DNA from 3 places in the Paenibacillus sp. JZ16 genome. Region 2 is predicted to be linked to each of the others. Evidence: riboswitches for the same ligand, from Rfam matches in the RefSeq annotation. Region 2 holds a riboswitch; each other region holds the start of a gene.
What was found. Region 2 has a riboswitch for ZMP and ZTP ahead of BJP58_RS06980 (bifunctional 5,10-methylenetetrahydrofolate dehydrogenase/5,10-methenyltetrahydrofolate cyclohydrolase). Riboswitches for the same ligand answer to the same signal wherever they lie in the genome.
Positions count from the first base shown of each region.

Region 1: linked by a shared signal. The riboswitch ahead of rpiB (ribose 5-phosphate isomerase B) and the one ahead of BJP58_RS06980 (bifunctional 5,10-methylenetetrahydrofolate dehydrogenase/5,10-methenyltetrahydrofolate cyclohydrolase) in region 2 are both predicted to bind ZMP and ZTP.
Region 3: linked by a shared signal. The riboswitch ahead of purT (phosphoribosylglycinamide formyltransferase 2) and the one ahead of BJP58_RS06980 (bifunctional 5,10-methylenetetrahydrofolate dehydrogenase/5,10-methenyltetrahydrofolate cyclohydrolase) in region 2 are both predicted to bind ZMP and ZTP.

Region 1 covers NZ_CP017659.1:3,835,575-3,842,709, forward strand. Annotated here, with positions in the region: gene BJP58_RS17535 (AtpZ/AtpI family protein) at 1-42, opposite strand, end outside; gene wecB (non-hydrolyzing UDP-N-acetylglucosamine 2-epimerase) at 218-1,375, opposite strand; gene upp (uracil phosphoribosyltransferase) at 1,441-2,070, opposite strand; gene glyA (serine hydroxymethyltransferase) at 2,414-3,664, opposite strand; gene BJP58_RS17555 (TIGR01440 family protein) at 3,755-4,339, opposite strand; gene rpiB (ribose 5-phosphate isomerase B) at 4,421-4,885, opposite strand; ZMP/ZTP riboswitch at 5,000-5,081, opposite strand; gene BJP58_RS17565 (low molecular weight protein arginine phosphatase) at 5,173-5,760, opposite strand; gene BJP58_RS17570 (manganese efflux pump MntP) at 5,814-6,377, opposite strand; gene BJP58_RS17575 (L-threonylcarbamoyladenylate synthase) at 6,460-7,135, opposite strand, start outside.
Region 2 covers NZ_CP017659.1:1,583,316-1,590,450, forward strand. Annotated here, with positions in the region: gene BJP58_RS06970 (glycoside hydrolase family 32 protein) at 1-654, opposite strand, end outside; gene BJP58_RS06975 (LacI family DNA-binding transcriptional regulator) at 836-1,828, opposite strand; gene BJP58_RS06980 (bifunctional 5,10-methylenetetrahydrofolate dehydrogenase/5,10-methenyltetrahydrofolate cyclohydrolase) at 2,125-2,973, opposite strand; ZMP/ZTP riboswitch at 3,038-3,117, opposite strand; gene BJP58_RS06985 (permease) at 3,276-4,286, shown strand; gene BJP58_RS06990 (TIGR03943 family putative permease subunit) at 4,384-5,358, shown strand; gene BJP58_RS06995 (CobW family GTP-binding protein) at 5,358-6,467, shown strand; gene BJP58_RS07000 (YolD-like family protein) at 6,543-6,794, opposite strand; gene BJP58_RS07005 (MarR family winged helix-turn-helix transcriptional regulator) at 6,992-7,135, shown strand, end outside.
Region 3 covers NZ_CP017659.1:1,402,910-1,410,044, reverse strand. Annotated here, with positions in the region: gene BJP58_RS06145 (YdcF family protein) at 1-105, shown strand, start outside; gene BJP58_RS06140 (PAS domain-containing sensor histidine kinase) at 116-1,558, opposite strand; ZMP/ZTP riboswitch at 1,812-1,892, shown strand; gene purT (phosphoribosylglycinamide formyltransferase 2) at 1,977-3,137, shown strand; gene BJP58_RS06130 (MATE family efflux transporter) at 3,459-4,817, shown strand; gene BJP58_RS06125 (response regulator) at 5,016-6,650, shown strand; gene BJP58_RS06120 (cache domain-containing sensor histidine kinase) at 6,656-7,135, shown strand, end outside.

The DNA of each region.
Region 1 (7,135 bases), 2.3 Mb from region 2:
CGCTATCAACCAAGGGTTATCTTGACTTTTCGGATTTTTCATATGAACCTCTAATCCCAACTCATTTTACTGAATATAACAAGAGTTTGTCAATGAATCGATTTGATGGATTTACCGTGTAAAATCGGCGTTTTGAGCAGTCTAAATTGCGCAAAACGCCGCGGTAACCGTACAGTTCAACTGTATGCTGTCCCCTTGCCCATCAGAATACGGTAAACTATACCTTTGTGAACATTCTGTGAAATTCTTCTGGACGCTCTTTTCGGATGCCAAAATGGTGCAAAATCGCATTGACAATACGCTGTGAAGCTTGTCCATCGCCATACGGATTAGCAGCCTTGCTCATCTTTTCGTAGAGCTCCTGATCGGTCAGAAGAACCTTAATGCGTTCATACACATTTTCCTCCTGGGTGCCTACCAGCTCCAGGGTACCGGCCTCAATGCCCTCCGGACGTTCGGTCGTATCCCGAAGCACCAGCGTCGGCACGCCGAATGACGGAGCTTCCTCCTGCATGCCGCCGGAATCCGTAATGATGAAATGCGTATGGGTGTAAATATTGTTCATATCCACGACATCCAGCGGATCAATTAGCTTGATGCGCGGGTGATCTCCCAGAATGCGATGAGCCGGCTCTTTAACAGCTGGGCTTGGATGTACAGGATATACGATGGCAATATCCTCAAATTCATCGGCAATGCGCTTTACCGCTTCAAATATTTGACGATGCGGCTCCCCTTGGGATTCGCGGCGGTGTGCCGTCATCAGGATCAAGCGTTTGCCCTTCGCCCAGTCCAGAACCGGATGGGTATAACCTTCGCGCACCGTGTACTGGAATACATCCGTAGCCGTGTTACCCGTTACATAAATGCGGGAATCCGGCTTGTTCTCCTTGCGGAGATTCTCGGCGGACCAGTCCGTCGGCGCAAAGTGAAGATCAGCAAGCACGCCGGTCAGCTGACGGTTCATCTCTTCCGGATAAGGATTCAGCTTGTTCCATGTGCGCAGACCCGCTTCCACATGGCCGACTTGAATCTGCTGCAGAAAGGCTGCATAGCTGGCCAGGAACGTTGTCAGCGTATCGCCGTGCACCAATACAATATCGGGCTTGGCTTCACGCAGAACAGGCTCAAGACCCTCCAGGACGCGCACGGTGATCTCGTTGAGCGTCTGACGGTCCTTCATGACATCCAAATCATAATCCGGAACAATCTTGAACACATCCAGCACCTGATCCAGCATTTGCCGATGCTGCGCAGTAACACAAACGACCGATTCGATATGCTCAGGGTGACGTTGAAGCTCTAGAATTAGCGGCGCCATCTTGATGGCTTCGGGGCGGACCCCAAATATCGTCATCACTTTCACTTTTGACATGTTTGAAAATACCCCTCTTTGCTTGTTTTCAAATATTCAAGACGTACGAGTGACTGGCTTGGCTCTTATTTCGTGCCGTACAGCCGATCCCCTGCATCACCAAGGCCCGGTACGATGTAACCATGGTCGTTAAGACCCTCATCGAGAGCAGCAACATAAATGTCCACGTCCGGATGGGCATCATGGACAGCCTTCACACCTTCCGGTGCAGCCACGAGGTTCATCATCTTGATCTGGGTACAGCCGCGTTTCTTCAGCACGTCGATCGCAGCGATAGCGGATCCGCCCGTCGCGAGCATCGGATCAATGACGATCAATTCCCGTTCCGTCACATCGGTTGGAAGCTTCGTATAATATTCAACAGGCTGAAGCGTTTCGGGGTCACGGAACAATCCGACATGCCCTACCTTTGCCGCTGGGAGCAGCTTCACAACGCCGTCCAGCATGCCCAGACCGGCGCGCAGGATCGGAACCAAGCCGAGCATGCGGCCGGAAATGACTTTCCCTTGGGTTTCGGCTACCGGCGTCTGAACGGATATCGATTCAAGAGGAACCTCCCGCGTAATTTCATAAGCCATCAAAGTCGCGACTTCGTCTACCAATTCGCGAAAGTCTTTTGTGTTAGTCCGCATATCGCGGATAAATGTAAGTTTGTGTTGAATCAACGGGTGATCACAAATCACCAATTTTCCCATGTCTGGTCCCTCCGGTTTGAGTACAAATGTTATTTCAATATGGGCGTAAATATTTGTGAGCTCCATAAATCCTGTCTATTATATCATTCCCTCTAGTCAATTGACACCTGCACGAGTCATGTTTTATTCCATGAGTTTTTGACCTTATAACGGAATCGGATCTTCTTCTGCCCTGAACCTAGGTTTTCCATTCTCGCCTATATTGATGCTAACCGCGAAAGGACCTGACTGGGAAAATGAGAGCATAGCAATCTGGCCAGAATGTTCATAGCTCCTAAAAGGACCCCACCTGCATCAGGCGGGGTCCTTATATCATAGGCTTCTTACGCGAAGGAAACTGTGATTAATATTTCATTTCAGCATAGAGAGGATATTGATCGGTAAGCTCAGCCACCAAACGGCCTGCTTTTTCGAGCGTTGCCTCGTCTTTCGGCTGCTTCAATGTCATGGCGATAATTTTCGCGATGTTCACCATCGCTTGCTCATCCATACCGCGGGAAGTAACCGCAGGGGTACCAATACGGATACCGCTCGTTACGAACGGGCTGGTCGGATCAAACGGGATGGCATTCTTGTTCACGGTAATCCCGATCGAGTCCAAAACCTTCTCCGCGTCTTTGCCGGTGATGTCCAGATTACGAGTATCCACTAGCATCAGGTGGTTATCGGTTCCGCCGGAAACGATGTTCAGGCCTTCCTCGATCAGGGTATCGGCCAGCACTTTCGCGTTCTTCACGACATTCTCTGCATACGTCTTGAAAGACGGATCCAAGGCTTCGCCAAGCGCAACGGCTTTGGAAGCAATCACATGCATGAGCGGGCCGCCTTGGGAGCCGGGGAATACCGCTTTATCGATCGCTTGCGCCCAAGCCTTTTTGCACAGAATCATACCGCCGCGAGGTCCGCGAAGCGTCTTATGCGTCGTGGTCGTTACAAAATGGGCATGCGGAACCGGATTCGGATGAAGACCTGCCGCAACGAGTCCTGCAATATGAGCCATATCGACCATGAACAACGCGCCTACGTCATTGGCGATGGCAGCCAGCTTTTCAAAATCAATAATGCGAGGATAGGCACTTGCACCCGCCACGATCAGACGAGGGCGATGCTTGAATGCCGCTTTGCGGACTTCGTCGTAATCGATAAGGAACGTGTCTTCTTGCACGCCGTAGGCAACGAAATTGTACAGAAGGCCGGAAGCGTTAACCGGGCTTCCGTGAGTCAAATGGCCGCCATGGGCCAGGTTCATGCCGAGCACGGTATCTCCAGGCTTCAAGGCCGCCAAATATACCGCCATGTTCGCTTGGGCACCGGAGTGCGGCTGAACGTTGGCATGCTCGGCTCCGAACAATTCTTTGGCGCGGTCACGGGCGATATCTTCCACGATATCCACACGCTCACAGCCACCGTAATAGCGTTTGCCAGGGTAGCCTTCCGCATATTTATTCGTCAGCACCGTCCCCATTGCTTCCATAACCGCTTCGCTGACAATATTCTCAGAAGCAATCAGCTCAATGTTGCTGCGTTGACGCTTCAGCTCCAAATCCATCGCTTCCAATACAGCCGGGTCACTCTTCCGCAAATGTTCCATCATGTTCATATCCTCCCATAATCCATCGTTATTTTTTCTTGCAAACTTAAAACTACAAGTTGTCATCATTGAAAAAGCGAGTTCTCATTCGAATCAATCGCACAGCGTGGAATCATCCCTCTGCTCGAGTCGGTACACCGCACGTTCTCCGCCGATCAGCTTGGGGCGGGTATAAGCCGCAGTTACGCGCGCCTCCCCGATATAACGCTCGGTCGGCCGGAATGGAACCGCCACTCTCCGCAAATGCATGCCGATCAGCGTCTCGCCGATATCGACACCCGCATGGGCTTCAATCGATTCCGCAAGGCAGGGCTCCTTCATGCTGCGGTAAACTGCAGAAGCCATCGACCCGCCCGCACCCGGAATGGGAACTGCCGCCACTTCCGTCAAGCCCAGCCGCTCGAGCAGCTCGCGTTCCATGACAAGCGCACGGTTCAGATGCTCACAGCATTGATAGGCCACCGCGAAACCGAATTCCGCTTGAACCGCGGCAATGCCCTGGAGAAGCTGCTGCGCCGTTTCAAGAGCGCCGCCCGTACCGATTCGGCGTCCAACCACTTCACTGGTGCTGGCTCCGATGACCAGCACTTTACCCGGGCCTAAATCGGCCGCTTCGGCCAGTTCGCGGACAATACGCGCTGTCTGTTCGTTCAAGGAAACCTTGGAGATATCCGTCATGTCACAGTCCTCCCGATGATTTTTTCACAGAAGATGCTTCAATCCCATATCACGATAGCCGCAGCTGCATTACGCGTTCACTTATCGCGATTCATTCTTCAGGTAACGCTCCTCGATGGCCTTGATCTTGTTCACGCGGCCGACATGGCGCTCGCCATGACTGAAATCCGTCGTCAGCCATGCGCTGACGATTTCGGCAGCAAGTCCGGGACCGACGACACGCTCACCCAGCGCAATCACGTTGCTGTCGTTATGCTCGCGCGTCGCTTTAGCTGAGAACACATCATGTGTCAGCGCGCAGCGAATGCCCGGCACCTTGTTGGCCGCAATGCTCATGCCGATCCCCGTACCGCAGATCAGAATGCCGCGGTCCGCTTCACCCGAGACGACCTTCTCGCACACCGGAAGGGCATAATCGGGATAATCCACGGAGTCGGAACAGCCGCAGCCCAGATCCTCTACCTCGTGTCCAAGACCCCGAATGACTCCCACGATTTCCTCTTTCAGACGAATGCCGGCATGATCCGTACCCAATGCAATTTTCATCTATGAAAAACCCCCTCGTATGTTCGCTTTTGCGTTTTAGCTTGTTTCATTATAACCCAAATCGGGCGCAAAAGACGAAAAAAGAGCAGTCGGCGCACGTATTGTGCTCCAAATGCTCTTTGCCCAGGCGACCGGCCGTATATTCCGATGCTCCATCGTGGTTTCATCCACTTCGTCGCCAGTTACACCGGATCATTTGTTTTTCACCTTCATCTTAAAGCAATACCATGCGAAAGGCAAGTGGCTTTTTAGCCCAATGGCAGGCTTTATATCTCTAAAAGCTAGACTTAGTTATGCCGATCCGCTTCCAGCTTGTCCAAAAGACGGAACAACGCCGTCCGTATCTCTGCGGCCGTGGCTTCATATTCCTCCCGCGAGCCTCCGAAAGGATCGGAGATATCGAAGCTCGGGATGCGCTGACGCAGCTCGATCAGACGCTCCCGGTCACGGTCGCTGACATCGTGGCCCAGAGATCTGGCCAGCTCAAGCGCTGCATACAGACTATCCTGCTCCCGCAGATCGTCCAGCACCCGGCGGTCATCCTCAACAAACTCTTTCAGCGTGTGCATCTTGTCTGCGGCGTGCGGGAACTGCCTTATAGCATACTGCTTATGCGACTGGGTCAGCGTCAGAATCAGATCCGCCCATTCCACCAGGTTCGCGGTCAACGGCTTGGACACCAAGCGTTCCTGGATATCCTGGTCTCGCAGGATGGATTCCGCATGATGGGACACCGGCATTCCGTCCACGGCCGAGACGCCGGCGGACTTCGTTTCCAGCGGAATGCCCCGTTGTTTGGCAAGCTTTCTCAGCATGCCTTCCGCCATTGGACTGCGGCAGGTATTTCCCGTGCAGACAAACAGTATATTTTTCACGGTCCGTTCCTCCCGTTCGTAGGTTCTTTGGGGCTATTGTAACAAATATTGCGTCAAAAAATAAACATGGTGCCAAAGATAACCAAAATCAGTCCGCCCAGCATTTCACCGTACTCCCCCAGCTTATTGCTTACCTGACGGCCAAGCAGCAAACCGAGAATGGACAGCAAACCGCCCACGACCCCGAAGGAAATTACGATTAACAGCACATCATCCACAAACATTCCGAGCGAAACGCCTACCGAGAAGGAGTCGATGCTGACGCTAAGCGAAAACAGCAGCATGCCTAAAAATGCGGTAGGATGTATTCGCTGCCCTTCTCCGCCCCGCAGGGCGTTATACATCATATGCCCGCCCAATAAAAGCAGCAGCCCGCCGGCAGCAAGCCCTGTGACGTGGCCCAGTAACATGCCAACGTAGCGGCCGGCAAATAAGCCCAGCAGCGGCATCAACATGTGAAACAACGCGATCATGAAGCTGATGCCCAGCATATGGCCTAAGCGCATACCGCCTCTCATTCCAACTCCGATTCCAAGCGAAAATGCGTCTAGCCCGAGTGCAACCGCCATCAGCAGAATCGCCGCAAGCTGTCCCGATTGGACAGACTCCTCCAGCATGCCCATTCCCCCAAGTCCCATGGTCTTGTACACCATATGCGGACAAGGGGTAAATGATGCCAACAGCGTTCATGCGGCTGCTTTAATTCACGTCGATGATGTGGTGTCCCGCGGCCTTCAGCAGCCGGTTCATGACGGCTGCTCCGAGGCCCTGCTCCGGGCACGCTTCGGCCAGGATGAAGGTTGCGCCTTCGTCATCGAACCGGCGCAGGCCGGCGTACAGCCGGCGGGCCGCTTCCTCCGGCGCGGCCAGGCTGCCGAGCGAGACGGCAACGTCCGCGCGGTAGTGACCGATGTGCTCGTCGAACGACAGCACGCCGGTCACCTCCCCGCGCCGGGCAGCCGCCTCAAGCTCGGCCGCGATGCGTGCCGAAACGGCGTCGGCACGCGGGCCCTGCACCACGCACATCGCACCCTTCGGTGCGTAGTGCGTGTACTTCATGCCCGGCGAGCGCGGCGCCGGGCTCTCCGCCTCCCCGGCGGCGCGATGCAGCGCCGGGTCCATGCGCACGCTTGCCGCAACGGCGGCAAGCTGCTCGGCCGTGACGCCGCCCGGGCGGAGCACCGTGACGGCGCCGTCTTCGCCGACTTGCACCACCGTCGACTCGACGCCCACCCCGGCAGGGCCGCCGTCGAGGACGCCGTCGATCGCCCCGGCCAAATCCTCCAGGACATGGCTGGCCAGCGTCGGGCTTGGCCGACCGGAACGGTTCGCGCTCGGCGCAGCCAGCGGACGCCCGGCCGCGCTGATCAAGGCC
Region 2 (7,135 bases):
CATATAGCCGAAATGTTCAAGACGGGTTTGGATTTCCCCTTTGCAGGTCCAATCCAGCAAATCCGGTGATTCATATACGACAGCCGTTCCTGTCTTATCGCCCCTTTGGGCGCCGATAACGAACCGGTACATGTCTTCGTCTTTCCATACCTTCGGATCCCGAAAATGCTCGGTATATCCGTCCGGCACATGGTCGATCAGCGGCTTATCGAGCTTCGTGACCGATCCATCGCGGTTCATCACGGCCATGCATTGATAAGATTGCCTGTTCCATTCCTCATCCCGGGCATTTCCGGTATACATCAGATACAGTTTGTCGTCTTTCACGATTCCGCTGCCCGAGTAAGCGCCATAAGCATCCTGCGGGTGGCCAGGTTCAATGGCGATGCCTTGGTTTTGCCAATGCACGAGGTCTTTCGAGGATGTATGGTACCAGTATTTCAAGCCGTGATACGTACCCAGCGGAAACCATTGATAAAATAAGTGATATTCCCCGTTATAATAAGAAAACCCGTTAGGGTCATTCAGCAAGCCCATGATGGGCTGTATGTGAAACCTCTGCCTCCATTCGCTTAATTTCACTTTCTCCTTTAAGGAGGAAAGCTCTTCGGGAGAAGCCTGATCCAGGCGTCGGTATTTCAGTTCTCTGTCCATATCTCTTCTCCTTATAAATGGGCTTACTAAAAAAATCAAACTGATCATGCTATGCGTGAACATCAGCCTAACTCGCCTGTGGTGGAACCGGTTCCAATCAGGAGTAAAAATAATGAACTCAGCTCCAATACCAGGCAAAAGCAGTATTGGAACCGGTTCCGTTATTTTCAGTATAAAATACCTATTTTAGATTGTCAACGCTTTCGCGATGAATCATATCGCAGCTCATAACCGTCAGGAAATCCACAGGCTCGTCGTTGACCAGCTTCATTATATGCTGTGCGGCGAGATGGCCCGCTTGGGAATATCCATATTTAACCGTTGTCAATCCAGGATGAATCACCTCGGTTACGTCGTATCCGCCAAATCCGGTAACGGAGAGTTCGTTCGGAATTTGAATGCCCTTCATATGAGCCGCTTTCATAACGCCTAACGCGATATTGTCAGTAGCGCAAACCACGGCAGTTGGCAGCGTTCGGTTCGACTCAAAAATGGACCATGCGGTCTTTACACCATCCGACATCTTAAATCCACTCTCATAGAGATCCGCTTTCGCCTCACTATCCTCGCTTACCGCTTTCAGAAACCCTTCCTTCCGCTGAACTCCGACAGCAACGTCTTGTTCCGTCACCCCGATATAGGCAATATGGCGATGTCCCTTGGACAGCACATACCGGCCCATGTCATAACCCGCGGCATAGTCGTTATAAATCATGCTGTGAACATCCTTATGCTGCTGTCCTAACAGGATGACAGGGATGCCGATCTCTTGAATCGCGGCAAGATGGGTATCCGTCACTTGAGTCGCAAATAAAATAATGCCAGATATTTTTTGCCTGGCGAGATCATACAGCGCTTCAATCTCCCTGGATAAGTCCTGGCTTGCATTGATAATAAGAAGCTGATAACCGTGTTTCCTTAATTCTTCATCCATGCCGGCAACGGTCTGCGATGCTGAGAATGAATCCAGACGCGGTACAATGGTGCCGATCATGCTGGTTTTCTTCGCTTTCAAGCTCTGTGCAAACGAATTCGGAATATAACCGGTTTCCTGAATGACCAGCTCAATTTTTTGGCGTGTTGCATTGCTGACGGAACCTCCGTTCAAGAAACGGGAGACCGTGCTTTTGGCAACCCCGGCTTTTTTGGCAATATCTGCAATCGTGTTCTTCATTCGGTGCTCCCGGGAGCCGCTTGCGGCGCTGCAACGAACAGATGGTCCTCCACAGCTCCTAGTTGGGCAGCACAATGGATCATGTTTCGTTTGTGCATGAATCTCTCCCCTTCGTTTTCGCTTTTTCCTAACTATACCATGACGTCCAGGCATCCGTGAAATGGAGACTCCAAGCCTATTATGGCAGGAGCCATATCTTTTCCAAGCTCCAGACTCTTACTAGGAATGAACCGATTCGAAGGGGATTTATTCATGGGCGCATCTTAATTCATATACAAATGGTCTGTGGCTTTCCTTTAGTCTTGCACGGTTCGCTCGGCCGATTCGACGGTATGCTTCAGCAATGTAGCAATCGTAACGGGGCCGACACCTGCCGGTACCGGTGTAATCGCAGATGCCACCTTCGCGCAGGCTTCATAATCGCAGTCGCCGATATTCCCTTTATTGTAGCCGGCATCCAATACAACGGCACCCGGCTTAATCCAGCTCCCTTGAATGAAATTAGGTTTGCCTACGGCCGCAACCACGATATCCGCCTGGGACACAAGCTCCCCGAGGTTCCTCGTTCTCGAGTGGCAGATCGTAACGGTAGCATTGCGATTGAGCAGCATCATCGATACCGGCTTACCCAGAATCGGACTGCGTCCGACCACCACGGCATGCTTCCCTTCGATCGGCAGATCATAATAATCCATAATCGCAATAATCGCGGCAGGCGTACAAGACGGATAATCGGCAAAACCAAACGCATTTTGCGAGAAACCGAGCGTGGTTACTCCATCCACGTCTTTTTCAATGGCTATGGCATCAAAAGCCGCCCGTTCATCGATATGATGCGGCACCGGATGCTGCAGCAGAATACCGTGGACATTCGGATCCTCGTTCAGCTCTTGTATCGCGGCGATCAGCTCCTCAGTCGAGGTCGAGGTCTCCAGCACCACTTTCTTGGATATGATGCCAAGCCGCTCGCAAGCATTTCCCTTCATCCGTACATAGGTCGCCGAAGCAGGATCATCGCCAACCAGAATCGTTGCCAGACAAGGCGTTATTCCGTGCTGCTTCAATTCCTGTACCTTCACCGCCAGCTTTGCCTTAATATCATCGGATACCTTTTTTCCATCCAAAATTACGGGTTCCTTACTCATGCTAATCCGCTCCTTCGCCATTGTATTAAAAACATAAAGAGGCAAGGCGACTAATCGTCTCCTTACCTCTTGCCCAGGCGTACGGCATATGATCCTATGTGCTCCCTCTTGGTACCCCAAGCTACGCCAGTAACACACAGATAACTTTTTTTAAATATACCACGACTTTGGACTTCGCGCTACCGGTCATGAAGTTCACCTATTAAATCGTAATCTTTTTGATTAATTTGCAAGAATCGAGTATGTTGCCGATGGTACAAGCATAGAATGTCCTAAGAACAATTCGCTCCAGGAGGCCTTGAATGAAATATCCGGTAATCTTCAAAATGCTGCCCTTCATGATTCCGCTTGTCTTCGTGATACCGGTCTTGACGATATGGCTGCAGAACGATTCAAGTCTAATATCAAGCCGTGACATACAGCAGGTAAAAACGGTTTTTACGGGCATTTTCCTTGAGGCGCTTCCTTTTGTGCTGCTTGGAGTGCTGCTGTCGTCCCTTCTTCAGCTGTTCGTTAAAGAACAGTGGGTGCGTCGGATCACGCCCAAAAACCCGGTCATCGGCGTCCTGTTCGCTTCCATGCTGGGGATCGTGTTTCCCATCTGTGAATGCGGGATGATCCCGGTCGTCCGAAGGCTGATGCTTAAGGGGATGCCTGCCTACATCGCTGTAACCTTTATTCTCAGCGGACCTATCCTGAACCCCATTGTGTTCGCTGCGACGTTCATGGCCTTCCGTTCGCATCCCGAAGTGACGATCGGCCGGATGGGACTGGCTTTTACAGTCGCGATAACGGTAGGTTTGCTTGTCTATGTTTTTTCAAGAAACAACCCGCTCAAGCGTTCCTTACAAGAGTTTTCCGAACAAGATTCCGCCGTTGGTGAACGCAAGCTGCACGAGCATCCCAAAACCTGGAGAAGCCTGTTTGTCCACGCCGGAGACGAATTGATCGAAATGGGCAAATACCTGGTTCTTGGCGCATTCCTGACAGCCTGCATCCAATCCTTCATTCCTAGAGAAGAGCTGCTGGCATTGGGGAACGGTCCCACCGCTTCTTACCTGTTCATGATGGGGTTTGCTTTCATCCTGTCCCTCTGCTCGACTTCGGATGCCTTTGTAGCATCGGCGTTCACGCACACCTTTACCGTAGGTCCGCTCGTATCCTTCCTCGTGCTCGGCCCGATGCTGGATTTCAAAAGCTTGCTCATGCTGTCGACTACCTTCAAGACTAAATTCGTGATCGGTTTAAGCCTGCTGGTAATGACCCTTGTCTTTATCGGCTCTGTAGCCGTCAACGCTCTTTTGGGTGGATAGCTGCCTAAGGATGAAAGATTGACGAAAAACCAAACGAGATTACCGGGACCGTTTAGGATCATCAGGTATCCGCTTGAGATTGGAGGTGATTGGGAGGATGAAGTCCAGTTTGAGGATACGGATTCACTATACGCTCCGGTCGCTGCTTGTTGCGGCTCTCGCCGCTTATATCATGCATCTGAATGCTTCAGATGCGCTCGAATATTACCTAGCGCCTCATATGCAGACCCTGCTGCTTCTCTGCCCGGTTCCGTTGTTGTTCATTGCATTCGGGATGATGTGGCATTCCCTTGCGGGCGATTCCGGAGAGGTATGTGATTGCGAGCATCCCCTGCCTGCCGGCCTTGTCAAAAACGTAACGGTATACGGGTTATTCACGGTGCCGCTGCTGTTTGGCCTGCTCCTGCCGGACCAAGCCCTGGGCAGCGATATGGCAGCCAAAAAAGGAATGATCTACACCTATCCGAATCCCGATGTACGGCGTAAGACCGATGACCGCAACACCTCCGCCTTTTCAGGCACGGATAAGCGATTACCCGGCATGGATCAAGAAACAGAAAAAAATATCGCATTGAACGAACGATTCGTTGCCAAGGACATCTATAGTGTGGAGTTTGCAGAGCTTGCCAGGCGCTTATATACGCTGCCCGTCATTAAGGTGGAACCGGACATTTTCTCGGAAACCGTCGGGGCCATGGATATGTACAAAGAGCATTTTCAAGGAAAAACCATCTCGGTGCAAGGGTTCGTCTTCCGCGACGGACAGATGAATGAGGATACCTTTGCCGTTAGCCGATTCCTCGTGATGTGCTGCACGGCAGACGCCGTACCGTTCGGGGTTCTTGTGCGCGGCACGAATGCTGCGTCGTTCGCTGATGATACGTGGGTCCAGATTGATGGCACGATCCAGGTCGCCACCTTGAATGGTAAAGAGACGCTGCAAATTCAAGCGAAGCGGATTCAGCCGATCGAGCAGCCGGCATCCCCGTACATTTTCACGAATCCGGACTCCGTCGCGGAGTTTGACGAGCTGTATTCGAATGATAACAAGACCAAGGAGGAAATCAATTAATGAACAAGATACCCGTTGTATTGATTAGCGGATTTTTGGGAAGCGGCAAAACCACGCTGCTGCTCAGACTGCTGGAATATGCCGCCAAGCGCCAGTGGAGAACCGCCGTGCTTATGAATGAGATGGGCGAACAAGATGTGGATGGCGATACGGTCTCCGGCGAAATCCCCGATCTTCCGATTGAGAAGCTGCTCGACGGATGCATCTGCTGCACCAGGCGAGACGAGCTGGGTCAAGCATTGCAAACCCTGTTAGATCAGAAGCCGGATCTCATATTCATCGAAACGACCGGCGTGGCGAATCCTGAACAGATTCTTGAGGATCTGCAGGATCCGTCCCTGGCTGACCGAATCTCAATCCAGCGCAAAATTGCCTTGGCCGACTGCAGGAAATTTCTCGAGTACAACAGCTTCTTTGCATCCAGTCGTGAACTGGTGCGTACCCTGCGGGGACAAATCAGCTTCGCGGATATGATCATCCTTAACAAGGCGGGGGACTGCGACGATAAACAGATCAACAAAGTCACGACCTCCATTAGAAAAATAAACACGACGGCAAGTCTGTCCGTAACCGACTACAGCCGTTTGGATGAAAATGAAGTGTTTTCGACGCTTCAGCTTCAGCCTCAGCTTGAGCCCTCTAATGACCCGAGCCATTCGTTTCCAACTTCGCAATGGAAGCCAGGAGCTCTTGCGGATCTTACGCAAGACCAACCGTTGACTAATGATCACAGCAAGCATGCGCACCACCAGCCAGGGAGATCTGCCAATGACCATTCTAGCCATCTGCACGGAGAAGAGTCCGGACACAGCAGCACATCCTTCACGGGCATGGATACCTTGACCTTATCTGCTCCATCCCCCTTCCCGCTTCAGTTGAGCGCGATCGAGACGTTTCTCGCTGCACTTGGCTCCAGCCTGATTCGGGCCAAAGGTTACATCCATCTCTCGACGGGGCCCTCTCTAGTTCAGTGGGCGGGTTCAGAGCTTGAATGTAAGCCAAGCACGCTGCAGCTGCAACGCGGATATCTTACGCTGATTGGCCATCGTCTGGATAAAAAACGCATGGTTCAAGAGTGGGAAGGCTTGCTCAGTGGCGTGGTGCAATGACAGCTGGATGGTTTGACAGACAGAGATATAGAAAAGGAGATCCTCGCAGGATCTCCTTTTTCGTTATCATTCTGATTAGTCCCTGGGATAATTCACTTCCATAATGTCCATAAAGGGAACCTTCGTAATGACGCCATTCTCTTTCATGTGCACCTTCCCTGTGCGGGAGTCCATTTGATCGATTTGTCCGCGGACTGCCTCTTCCCATCCCCAGACCGTCAGTACGATGACCGATTCTTCCTGGTAAGCTTCCGTAAGCTGATTTCCGAGCTCTTCCAGTACAAACTCATCTCTCGTGGGTCTCTTTGGAACTTTTGCTTTTGCCATAACCTTGTCCTCCTGATTTATGTTGTTCATGCATTAGCATTACATTCTCCATGAAAACAAATCTTTCTTCAAACCTATGAATTAGGAATCTACTTCCTATTATACATGAAATCCGATTCAGTTTTTTATACAAAAGACTTGATTTTCAGAAAACAAAGGTATATGATTGACCCATCAAACATTGATGAGTCAATGAATTGAAGGGGGTCTTTATCATCGCTACGTGCCATACGGAAGACCTGCTGTACTTGCTGATGCATTTAAACAAGCATATTTCGACCCGGTTTGAACGCTGTGCTGGAGTTAGTCCCAATCGGCTCGAACTCCTATGCAAACTGACG
Region 3 (7,135 bases), 180 kb from region 2:
CCCGCAGCCCGGAGCGCGTATCAGAGCCTGAGAAGCAAAGTTCCTTTTCTAATCAGAGAAGTCTTTTATTACATCGGTTATCAACTGGCTTCACCATTCCGATAATATGTATGCGTTATAAAGCCGGTAAATGGATCGTAAAGGTTGTCCCATGATTGGGTATGCTCTCTACATTCATCGTACCGCCATGATTATGAATAATGTTCTTGGTAATCATCAGTCCGAGTCCCGTCCCGGTGTCTTTGGTCGTAACAAAGGGCTGCCCCAGGGATTGGATTTGTTCCTGCGTCATGCCAATCCCTTCGTCCTGCACGATGATTCGAACCTCTTGAGCGTTGTGCAAAATGTCCAAGGTAATGGTTCCCCCTTGATTCATCGCTTCCATGGCATTTTTCAGCAGATTGATGAACACTTGCTTGAGCTGGTTTACTTCACCCTGAACGAAGACCGGTGCCATCGGATAATGAGGGATGATCTCGATATTTTTGAGGGCTGCTTGAACCTTCATAAGGGTAATGATCTGTTCCATAATGGCAAACACGTCGATGGGTCCGCTGACATGAACGCTCTGCGGTTTCGAGAGCACCAGGAGTTCATTGACAATGAGTTCGATGCGTTTGAGCTCCGATTCAATGATTTCAAAATAGAGCTCGTTGCTTCGTTCCGCAGATCGCAGCAATTTTACGAATCCGTTAATCGAAGTTAAGGGATTCCGAATTTCATGGGCAATGCCGGCGGCCAACTGGCCGGCGGTGGTCAGCTTCTCGGATTGCATCACGCGATCTTCTTCCATCTGCTGCTCTGTGATGTCTTTAAAGATCCCGACGGCCGCTTTCTCGCCTTCATAATTTATGATCAACGTGAATCCCGTGACCATTTTCTCCTGCCCGTCCAGACAGCGTATCCGATAATCGACGCTTCCGATCTCTTCACTCTCGGCATATTTTGCCCTGCGTTTCATCAGTTTGTTATGGTGCGATGCGTCGACTACCACGTCGGTTGAAATCCCGAGGACGTCACGGGGATGCGCAGCATTAACAAGTCTGAGCGCGGCAGGATTAACATAGTGGACAATGCCTTTTTTTGTTATGAGTACGGATAAGGGGAGTCCTTCCAACAGCTGCAAAAACGAATTTTCCTTCTCGTTTAGCTTCTGTTCCTTCAGCTCCAGCTGCTTCATAAGTTGTCTCAGCAAGGTTCGATCTTCAAACTGTACCAAGCAGCCACGGAAATTCTGCGCCAGCTCCTCCTTAACGCTGATACGTACACTGAGGTATACTTCACGATCGGATGGATGATGGTAAACATATTCAAACTGGGTTATGGATTGCTGCTGATTTTGAGCGGCTCTTGCGTTCCAAACCACTTGATTCAATAAGGCGCGGATGCTGCTATCTTCTTGTGGCGCCCCGGCAGTTAACTCCTGCTGTGAATATCCCAATAGATCACTTAGTGCCGAATTGACCTTAAGAATCGAACCATCAAGCGATATCATTGCCATTCCGATTACGGCTTGTTCAAAGGCAAAATCATGATTGGGGTTGGAATAGGGCAGCACAGCAAGTCTCCTTTCAAATATCTGACAGGAATGAATTTATCCATATTATATGTTGGACCCTATCATTCATCAATCCTTTAAAGCGATAGATCAATAACGAAATTTCTCGTTTTGGCGATAAATCCACCCTAAGAAGTGGCTTTCGCAATCGCTGAAGGATGCCATCGATATGCTGAAGTCTAAATCCTAATGTCGCCTTACGGTGATATTGCAATTAACGGGAAGATTAAGTATGATTTAAATAACAATGTATAGGTTTATGTGTAACTGGCGTAGCATGGGGGACCATGAGGGAGCACATAGATGACGACGGCCGTACGCCTGGGCAGAGGTAAGGGAAGCTTATTTCCCTTACCTCTTTATTATTTTCTGCTTTTTTTATAAGTCTCTGAAACTACGAAAAGGGGATAAAACAACGATGTTAAAAACGAAGAAAATACTGCTGCTAGGTTCGGGAGAACTCGGAAAAGAAGTCGTGATTGAGGCCCAGAGACTGGGTGTTGAAACCGTAGCGGTCGATCGTTATGCTGACGCTCCTGCCATGCATGTTGCCGATCACAGCCATGTCCTCGATATGCTGGATGGGGAGAAATTACGCGCAATCATCGAGCTGGAGAAGCCGGACCTGATCGTACCCGAAATCGAGGCGCTCGCTACTTCGGAGCTGGTTAGACTGGAGGAAGAGGGGTACCGGGTTATTCCTACTGCCAGAGCTGCGAAGCTTACGATGGATCGTGAAGGGATTCGCCGGTTGGCTTCCGAGGAGTTGGGACTGCCTACTGCAGGCTATCGATTTGCCGATACTTATGAGGAATTTAAACAGGCTGTCCTGGATATGGGCTTTCCGTGCGTGATAAAACCGCTGATGAGTTCCTCAGGCAAAGGCCAGAGTGTATGCCGCTGCGAAGGGGATATCGAGTCCTGCTGGAACATGGCGATGGAAGGCGGCCGCGTGCAGAACGGCAGAGTGATCATTGAGGAATTCATTACGTTCCAGTCAGAGATCACGCTTTTGACCGTTCGCTCCGTCAATGGAACAAGCTTCTGTGCGCCAATCGGTCATATTCAGGAGAGCGGGGACTATATCGAATCCTGGCAGCCGCACAACATGTCCGATGAGCAAATGGAGGAAGCTAAATATATTGCAAGGACGATTACCGACGAGCTTGGCGGATATGGATTGTTTGGTGTTGAATTGTTCCTTGCTGCGGATAAAGTGTATTTTAGCGAGGTGTCTCCGCGACCGCATGATACCGGCTTGGTTACGCTGGTGACGCAAAATTTATCTGAATTCGCGCTTCACGTCCGTGCCATTCTTGGTTTTCCAATCCCGGAGATCGAATTGATAACGCCGGGAGCCAGTCGTCCGCTGAAAGCTGCGCGAGAGCTGGAGGACTACACAATTACCGGTGCCGAGCAAGCACTGGCTGTTCCGAATACGCAGCTGCGCATTTTTGGGAAACCGGTGACCAAGGTTGGAAGACGGGTCGCAGTTGCGTTGTCAACCGCCGGCACATTAGAGGAAGCGCGTTCGCGTGCGAAGCAGGCTTTGGATGAGCTTGCTATTGAGGAAGCCTAATCATTACCGATTCTTAGGGTGGTGCATCCATAATCTTCTGAAAAAAGGTCAACCGATTTACCGGTTGATCTTTTTTTCATTGAAATGATTTCGCGGATCAAAATCCGGTATGAACCGTTCTGACCATAGTGACTTAGTTTTGTTAGTCGTTTTGATGATAAATATGCAGAAATTTATGTTCTTTCATGATAAGATACACAAGAATACAAACGACCCTCACCCATTATAATGTTTTCAAGGCGCTGCTCTATAGGCTTTATAGCGTTATATTATCTAATAAATATATAGAGGAACGTTTAGTGACGGCATAGGAGAATCTACATGAGAGACATGACGCAAGGAAGTCCGATCAAGCTGATCATCATGTTTACGATCCCGCTTTTAATCGGAAATATTTTTCAACAATTTTATAATATGGCGGATACCCTGATCGTTGGGCGCACCATTGGTGTGAACGCACTTGCGGCCGTTGGCTCGACCGGCAGTATTTTGTTTTTTGTCATTGGCTTTGCCCAAGGCTTGACGGCAGGTTTATCCATCATAACGGCGCAGCGTTTTGGCGCCAAGGATATCGCGGGCGTTCGCAAAAGCGTGGGAACGAGTATATGGATTAGCCTTGTATTCACGGTTTTCCTGACCATTGTGAGTGTCATATTCACGAGGCCTGTCCTCGTCATGATGAACACGCCGGCAGAAATCCTGGATGATGCTTATTCGTACTTAATCGTCATAAATTGGGGTGTTGGGGCAGCCGTCCTGTTCAACCTGCTGGCGAACTTGCTCAGAGCGCTTGGGGACAGCCGGACACCGCTTCTATTCTTGGTGGTCGCAAGCATTCTGAATATCGTACTCGATCTGTTATTTATTCTCGTATTCAAGATGGGAGTAGCCGGAGCAGGGCTTGCCACGGTGGTATCGCAGCTGTTCTCCTGCCTGCTCTGCTTGTTATACATTCATAAAAAGGTTCCGCTTCTGCAATTCAAGAATGCTGATTGGTCCATCGATAGGACATTTATACGCCGGCATATGTGGGTCGGTTTCCCGATGGGCTTCCAAGCCTCCATCATTGCAATCGGTGCCATCATTCTTCAGATTACGCTTAACGGTCTTGGGGCAACAGCCGTAGCCGCATATACTGCTGCTCAGAAGATTGACATGCTCGCTACGCAGCCCATGAGTTCCTTTGGCATTACGATGGCGACTTTTGCGGCCCAGAACTTCGGTGCGAATCGCATAGACCGAATCAAGCTTGGAGTTAAACAATGTATATGGGTCTCGGGATCTTTCAGCATCGCCGTGGGGTTGCTGGTTATATTCGCGGGTCCTGCAGCCGTCAGCCTCTTTGTCGGTCATGGACAGGGAGAATTGCTGTCCCTTAGCAGGCTGTATTTCTTATCGAACGGAAGCACCTATTTGCTTCTGTCGCTGTTGTTCATCTACCGCTTCACGCTGCAGGGACTGGGACAGAGCTTTATCCCAACCGTAGCCGGCATCATGGAACTGATCATGCGGGTATTGGCTGCCATCTTCCTGACCGCGCAGATCGGGTTCCTCGGCGCAAGCCTGGCGAACCCGCTGGCTTGGCTCGGAGCCGTCATCCCGCTCGGCATTGCCTACTACCTGAGCATCAAAAGGTTAGGCACGCCTGCTAATCCCGTCTCCATACCGGCCCAGGCGTAAGGATTTTATACAATCGAGTTCAGGACGAATCATGACTTAACGAACAGAAATCACTCTGTTGTTCAAGAGCCATGCATTCGTTCTTTTTTTTGCCTCAAGCAGCGTGAAAATGATGCATTCCAAATTTGGATGGGCCGCGGTAAGATCACATTAGATTCTTTTAACTAAATTTGACAGATTAGAACAGGAGGGGTTGCCTTGTACAAAGTGCTGTTAGTGGACGATGAAGCCGACGTAAGAGAGGGACTCGTGCAGGAAATCCAGTGGGAAGCCTGCGGATTCACGATCGAGGGAACGGCGGAGAACGGGAGAGAGGCTGTGGAGCTTGCGGAGCGATTGGAGCCGGAAGTTGTCATTACCGATATCAGTATGCCGTTTCAGGATGGGCTCCAGCTGGCCTCATGGCTCAGAGAGTTTCAGCCGCTGTGCAAAATCGTGATCTTAACCGGATACGATGAATTTGATTATGCCCGTCAAGCGATTACGCTCAGCGTGGACGAGTATTTGCTTAAACCTTTCTCAGCCGAAAGCTTTATGGAGCTATTGAGGAAGATCAAGGACAAGATCGATTTGGAGGTTGCAGAGCGCGAGGATGTGCGTCAGTTGAAGGAGCATTACCGCACGAGCCTGCCATTGCTTCGGGAATCGTTTCTTGCGTCGCTGCTCACCCGGAAATTACCCCGCTCGATTGTTGAGGAGAAGATTCGAAATTACGAATTATCTTTGAATGGAGGTTGTTACCTTGCTGCGGTTATGGCCTTATATCCCGCTTCTGTTGATAAGGAGCAAACGTCCTCAGCCTCCCTACGCCATTCTGGAGACTTGGATTTAATGCTGCATGCCATGCTGAACATCGCGAAGGAGCTTCTGGATCCCTCATCTCTTGTAAGCGCATTCATATATCAGGACAGCATTGTGCTGCTGATTGCGAATGATGAGAGGGAGGAAGAAGCGTGGTTTAGCGAGCTGCAGTTGACACTTGACCGTTTATTAAAAAGCATTCTTCATTATTTGAAGCTGCCGGTTACGATTGGAGTGGGCTCACAGGTGGGGAATCTAACAGACCTGAAGCTTTCATATCAGGGTGCGCTGCTGGCGCTCGACTACCGGTTGATTCTGGGTGCCGAGAAAGTCATTTTCATCGATGATGTCGAGCGTCCGAGACCGGAGGGGGTTCGTCTGGATGAATTAAAGGAGCAAGCGCTGATCCGCAGTCTAAAGCTCGGAACCGAAGAGGAATTGACCGAAGCCATTTCGCATATATTCGATGAACTCATTGGCGCCTCATGTACCATTCAGGACGTTCAGGTATACCTTCTGGAGGTTGTAACGGCCGTCTTGCGATCGGCCAAAGAATCCGGGGTTGAGATCGAGGCGTTGTTCGGCGCAGGATTTCAGCTGCATGCGGAGATCTTTAAGTTTTCCGGCTTACAGGAGGCTAAAGCCTGGCTGCAGGACATTAGTTTGACCATACGAAAGCATATTGCCAGCTCCAGGCAGCATGCGTACAAAGACATTGTGGAGAAGGCACTCCAATATACACGGGAGCATTACATTGATTCGGAATTATCTCTGCAGAAGCTGTGCATGCAGCTTCATATTAGTACAGGCTATTTTAGCGCTGTGTTTAAAAGAGAAGTCAAAATGACCTACGTGCAGTATTTGATGCAGCTTCGGATGGAAACGGCTAAGGAGCTTCTTCGATCATCGGATCTTAGAGCCTTCGAAATCGCGGAGCGTGTCGGATTTGCCGATCCGAATTATTTCAGCTTCTGCTTCAAGAAGTTGGTCGGCATCTCGCCCAAGGAATACCGGACACAAGCGAGGGGGTAGATCTGGTGAAAATCGCGTATGCCAAGCGGAACTCGATTAAACCAACCATTCAGCGATGGATTAGGCGATTTTGCGCACACAGCATTCAATCGATCATCATGTGGTCCTTTTCGGCATTTATTCTGCTGATCGTGATCGTGGTAGCCGTTCTGTTGTTCAATAAATTCTCCCGATCGGCGGAGCAAAGCGTGTTTCTGAATGCCCAGCAAATCGTGGATCAAGTAAGCTATAATCTCGAGGATTATGTGGACGGGATGGCACAGCTGTATCGGGCCATTGAGGAAAACATGCTAGCTGACGGGCAATGGGACGATGAGCAGGTTACTCAACAGCTGAACACCATCATGCGAAGCCGGGATGACATCGTCTCCATCGCGTTATTTAATGAACAGGGCGATATGCTGAGGAACCATCCGGCTATGCCGGTTAAGGCCAGCGCGCGGGTGACGGAACAAAGCTGGTTTCACTCGGCCATGAGAGTCTCC